Regions from separate parts of the Bacillus cereus group sp. MYBK79-1 genome, predicted to be linked through region 1. Evidence: riboswitches for the same ligand, from Rfam matches in the RefSeq annotation. Region 1 holds a riboswitch; the other holds the start of a gene.

Region 1 (3,201 bases):
TTTTTATTATTCGATGCAAATTCTGGAGTAGAAATTAAAATCATGCCTCGTTTTCGTCTTAAAAGCAAAGGAATATCTGGATGGTTATATTCTTGATAAAATCTACGAATTCCTATTGAAACATTTAATAATGGAATATTCTCGCCTCCGCGCGTTATACATTCGAACCGATATACATAGGCGAAATAATCTTGTGTTTTTTCGTCTTTAATAGGCTCTGACATAGCCTCACAAATATTTTGTGATCTAAGAGGCGAAAAATATATATTTTTTTCGTGTATGTTTTCTAATTGTAAAGGGCGTTCACAAAACATATGTGAAATTAAAGCGGGCACCCACTTAGAATATATTTCATTATCATGTAATACTGTTAAATTAGAAATTAAATCGTAATGCCATTCATATTTTGGCGATTCTATTAATTTATTAGGCTTCCAATCATGAATAATTTCATACCAACTTTGGAAAATATAATCAAGTTGTTCTTTTCTAATAGGTTCTTTACATACAATCCACGGCGTATTTTCATTTAATACATATGGATTATGCTGAATAAATAATATATCAGAAAACATATCATATAACCTTTCATTCAATCGTTTCAACTTACTCGTTAATAAAAATGTCTTATAATGTATCTCTACAATATCAAGCCATTCAATAGGAAAATATATAAATGATACGCTTTCGTTTAAAAGAGGTTCTACTATATTTTCAAATGTTAACAACTTTAATTTTTCCATAAAATGATTACTTCCTTTCTTCATTTTTCTTGATCACAAAAAAACTAAAGTATAATCACAATATCTAATTACTTAAAAGAAAAACAAATACCGCTTATCTAATTAACATGTTAATGAATGACGCGTATAAGAATTAAAAATCATCATACATAGCCCTCCTTTTATATTACAAATATAATACATTCAAATTATACAATATATATTGCATATTGTATTTGAAATTCACAATAATTTTACAAAAGAGTATAAAAAGAGGTATTGACCATACATATGTATCGCAATACCTCTTTTCTTTACCCTATTACATCTTTTACTTCTATATTCACTGGCCACTGCTCTAAAGTATAAGCCATTTCCCAAAATGAATATTCATATTGACTACTAATAATAAAATGCTGTTTCATTCGCTTACGGTCAGACTCTGTCACCTTTTCAGCGATAATATCTAATCGTGTAATTTGCTCTTCAACTAATGTACGGAACCAATCAGATCCGTAAGCAGAAATCCATTCGTTATAAATTGGCTCTTCTGGCTGACACTCTTTTAAACGCTCGCCAATTTCATAATACAGCCAATAGCAAGGTAAAATTGCTGCAATGATATCGCCTAAATGTCCTTCATATGCCGCACGATACATATGTGAAGTATATGCGTATGCAGTTGGAGCTGGAATAAAATTATCTTTTTCTTCTTGTGTTATCCCTAGTTTCTTCGCAAAATTCTCATGTAAAGATAATTCTGCCTCATATGTATTTTGAGCATGGTGTGCCATACGAGCTGTCGTTTCTAATTCCAGTGCTTTTGCAGCTCCTAACGTTTGTACTCTAGCAAAATGACTCAAATAATATGAATCTTGAAGCACGTAATAGCGAAAACTAGCTAAATCTAACGTTCCTTCACCAAGTTTTTTTACAAAAGGGTGATGAAAACTAGCTTCCCAAATTGAATCTACTTCTTTACGTAATGATTGTGAAAAAGTCATTTAAATCCCTCCAAGTAATTTATTTAATATAAGTATTTATCCACATTTATTAACGCTTTAAAATAAAAAAACTTTCTTTACAGACGTAAAGAAAGTGAAATTGACAGTATTTATTGATAAAATAGCAATGTCTTTCCCACTTCCCTACGCTGGCATTAACCAGATCAGGTACTAAGAGTCTCAAATTCTCATTTGATCTCAGCCTATAATAGGCCCCCCTAGTGGATAAATATTTAATTTTCGTACTGTATTCATCATAACATACTTCATGTTACTGTCAAAAGTATTCATGATACCAGTGCTTAAAACCCTTCTTCTTTTCTTACCCTTAATGAAGTTTCAATGATCATATCTAATAGTTTACTATAATCAATTCCCGCTGCATCTGCACTTTTTGGTAGTAAACTCGCTTGTGTCATCCCTGGTAATGTATTAATCTCCATTACATATGGAATACCGTCCTTCACCATCATATCCACCCTTGCATAAACACTGCACTTTAATGCTTTATAGCAAGCCAGTGACGCTTTGTTTACACGTTCCTTCAACTCAGCTGGAAGTTCGATAACTTCTTCAATTGTACTAGCATCATCATATTTTGCATTGTAATCAAAGAACTCCGCCGCATGTCGAATTGAAATGATAGGTAACTGTTTTCCATCAAAAATTGAACATGTAATCTCGTCACCTTTTATATACTTCTCTATTACTACTTCAGAATCCCATTCGAATACAGTTTCCAGCATTGCAATTAATTCGTCTTTATCATAGACAATCTTTACCCCAACACTTGAGCCACCAGAGTTCGGTTTTACCACTAATGGAAACCCTAACTTATCTAACTCATCAAGATTTAGATCTTCCATTTTTGTAAGTTCAATCCAATCTGGTGTTTCTATACCTTCATAACGTAAAATCTTTTTCGAAATATTTTTGTCCATACATATACCGCTAGATAACATATTGCTTCCACTATAAGGAATACCTAAACTTTCAAGCGTTCCTTGAACCGTCCCATCTTCCCCGTATTTTCCGTGTAATGCGAGTAGCGCAAAATCAATGTCTTTCGCTTTTTCGATTAAATCTATTTTTTCATTTAACGTAATTGGTACGATTTCATATTTATTTTTATCTAAATTTGCAATCATTTCATTTCCAGTCATAATTGACACTTGTTTTTCAGAGGATACTCCACCCATAATAACGCCAATTCTCATTTCCTCAACTCCAAATTTCATTTTTTATTGTATCACCGATTATTTTGATTCCACGTACTATTTCTTCTTCTTTCAGACGTGAAAATCCTAATCGAAAAGTAGTCGCTCCTCCTCCATCAGAATAAAAAACATCTCCAGGAGAAAATGTAACCCCTTGCTCATAACACTTTTGTAAAAGAGTACGGGCATGAATTTTTTCTTCTAACTCTATAAATAAATGAAGTCCACCGTCACCGGTCATTCTTTGAAACGAAATGT
Region 2 (3,201 bases), on a different contig from region 1:
ATAAAATGAGAAGCACCAACATTTGCGAGCCCAGCCGTTACCCAATCCGTAAGCTGTCCGCCAAAAAATCCATCTAAAATATCAGATAAAGGTGTACCGATCCACGTAAACGTAACCTGAAAAATAAAAAACATAACTGCTAAAAAGATTGGAAGTCCTAAAATTTTATGTGTAATTAACCTATCGACTTTTTCCGAGAAAGGAATTTCCCCTTCTTTCTCATGCTTCATAACATTTGTTTTTAACTTTTCAATATACGCTTCACGAGTTTTGTAAATGTGCTCTTCTAACGTACAATCAAGTTTTCCTTCTAGACAAGATCGAATGGCTACAAGTTCCTTATAAATTAGTAATGCTTTCATTTCTTTTTCTACTACTTCGTTATTACTTAAAAATTGAAGGGCTAGCCATCTCGGATGCTTATAATTCGCTTTCTCTAAAAGAGAAATTACCTCTCCAATTCCTTCATCCATTAGTACACTATATGAAATAATGAATGGCGTTTTCTCGCTTTTGTCATTTTCTTTAAGCGTTGCAAGTAGTTCTTCACAGCCTTTTCCGCTTCTCGCAACGACAGGAACGACTGTTACACCTAATCTTTCTGATAACCGTTTTACATCAATTACAATGCCTCGTTGCTTTGCCACATCGACCATATTTACTCCAATTGAAACCGGTTTTCCAAATTCAAGTAATTGCAACGTTAAATGCATATTTCTCTCGAATTGCGAAGAATCCACTATATTTAACATATGATGAAATTCGTCTGTTAGTAGAAAATTCGTAACGACACCTTCATCACGCGAAACTGGATTTAAATCATAAACACCCGGTAAATCAATTAATGTTCCTTGTTTATCTTTTAATTTACCAATCTTCTTTTCTACTGTTACACCGCTCCAGTTCCCTACATATTCATAAGAACCAGTAAGTGCATTAAATAATGATGTCTTCCCTGTATTTGGATTCCCTAGCAATGCTACCTTATTCACGCTAATTCCACCTTTATCATTTTCGCGTCACAATGACGAATACTAATTAACTGTCCACGACACTCCAATGTACAAGGACCTTTGAACATCGCTTTCTGCTTCATGCGAAGTTCGCTTCCTTCAGAAAGACCGAAAGCAGTCAGTCTTCTCTTTAGTAAATAATCTAAAGACTGCATACTTTTCACTAACACTTTCTCACCGATTTTAATATCTACTAAGCTCATAACCTTCCCCCTCCGAAGAGAATGATAATTATTTTCAGAAGAATTATAGCACACTCTATTTCTCGAGCACTATCCCCTTTGACTTCATAATTATTAACATTTTTCTACAATTTTATTTCAATAATTGTCATAATTGATTCGTTTGCCATTCTCATCCATTTCGCTTACAATAAACAATAGCAAATAAAGAATCTCGTTATCACAGGGGGAGCCATGTCGCTGAGAGGGAACACTTCGTTCCGACCCTTCGAACCTGTTAGTTAATGCTAACGCAGGGATTGTGCAAACGTCCGAAATACATACCTCTTTTTTATTTACGTATTTCGTATCCTCCTATGATATCTATTCTTTTTTGTATAACTTGGATTTAGGGGGAGACAACATGCGTAACACCAATTTACAAGCGATGATCGAATCTGCAATTCTTGCAGCCTTCGCCATGATTATCGACATTTTACCATTATCACTTAAACTTCCAACAGGCGGTTCCATTTCATTTGCTATGATTCCTATTTTTATTATTGCATACCGCTGGGGCTTTAAATCAGCTTTCTTAGGTGGTTTAGTTTGGGGACTATTACAAATTGTCGTGGGAGATGCTTACATTTTAACACCTATTCAAGCATTCATTGAGTACTTCATTGCCTTTGCTTTTATTGGATTTGCTGGTTTATTCTATCGTCCAATCCAAAAAGCACTTTTAACATCAAATGAAAATAGCGAAGAACAATCCAGTTTAGGTAGCCGTAAAGACAAACCTTCATCAAAACAAAACGAAGGAAAAAAAGTTATTGGTTACATTATCCTTGCTACATTTGTCGGTAGCTTTGCTCGCTATTTCTGCCACTTTATTGCTGGTATTATTTTCTGGGGACAATATGCACCGAAAGGTCAATCAGCAGTTCTATATTCATTAATCGTAAATGGTAGCACAATGATTGGTTCCTATATTTTATGTACCGTTTTACTTATCTTTTTATTTCTTACTTCACCACGCTTATTCAAGAGCATCAATGCTTATCAACTGAATTCGAAGAAAAAGAGCGCTTAATGAGCGCTCTTTTTTCATATCGTAATATCAATTAAAAATACAATAAATGCACAAAAGAAAATAAATACCATTATACTTAGCCAATTGCTATGCACGGTTCATCGACTCCTTACATAACCTCATTTTCTAACCAGATTATATCGCTTAAAAATAAAGATTAGGTAAAGATAATATGAAAATAAATTAAAAAAAGCGTAGCATGTACCATCTACGCTTTTTTTGGTAAGTAGAAGTAAAATAATACACCGTCTTCTGTATTCTTTACTCCATATTCAGCATCGTGTAGTTCTAAAATGTTCTTTGAAATAGCAAGCCCAAGCCCCGTTCCGCCTTGTGAGCGCTGACGGGATGCATCCACGCGATAAAAACGATCCCAAATTTTGTCTAATTGCTCTTCTTCAATGTGAGTACCTTTATTTTCAATACACACCTTTATACGATCCTTCTCATCTATTGTGGAAATAATAATATCCTCTTTATTCGGTGTATAACGTATGGCATTCGTAATGAAATTCACAATGACTTGTTCAATCCGATTTTGATTTGCCATCACTTCAAATGAACATATATTTTTATGCACACGAAGTTCTTTTTTCTCTATCTCCACAGAAAGGTGTTCACATATATCTTCAATTATCGAATCAATATAAAATACATCCTTTTTCATTTTATATGTGCCTGATTCAAATTTAGCTAACTCTAGCATATCCAAAATTAACGTATCCATCTTATCTACTTCTCGTTCCATCGCCTGAAAATAGTACTCTTTTTTATGTTCTGCTACTCCATCTTTTAAAATGGAAATACAGCTTTTCATAATACTTAGCGGTGTTTTTAATTCATGCGAAACACCAGAAATAAATTCTTTCCGCGTATTTTCTAGCTTTCTTTCCTTTTCAATATCTTGTTCTAGCTGTCCAATATGCGAATGGAG

What was found. Region 1 has a riboswitch for thiamine pyrophosphate ahead of tenA (thiaminase II). Riboswitches for the same ligand answer to the same signal wherever they lie in the genome.
Region 2: linked by a shared signal. The riboswitch ahead of thiT (energy-coupled thiamine transporter ThiT) and the one ahead of tenA (thiaminase II) in region 1 are both predicted to bind thiamine pyrophosphate.

The regions. Positions count from the first base shown of each region.
Region 1 is NZ_JBQAEO010000001.1:302,529-305,729, forward strand. Features, by position in the region: gene ACTFOB_RS01620 (RNaseH domain-containing protein) at 1-743, opposite strand, end outside; gene tenA (thiaminase II) at 1,037-1,726, opposite strand; TPP riboswitch at 1,851-1,956, opposite strand; gene ddlB (D-alanine--D-alanine ligase) at 2,029-2,943, opposite strand; gene pdxR (MocR-like pyridoxine biosynthesis transcription factor PdxR) at 2,948-3,201, opposite strand, start outside.
Region 2 is NZ_JBQAEO010000019.1:73,371-76,571, reverse strand. Features, by position in the region: gene feoB (ferrous iron transport protein B) at 1-992, opposite strand, end outside; gene ACTFOB_RS22885 (FeoA family protein) at 989-1,216, opposite strand; TPP riboswitch at 1,411-1,512, shown strand; gene thiT (energy-coupled thiamine transporter ThiT) at 1,599-2,267, shown strand; gene ACTFOB_RS22875 (sensor histidine kinase) at 2,476-3,201, opposite strand, start outside.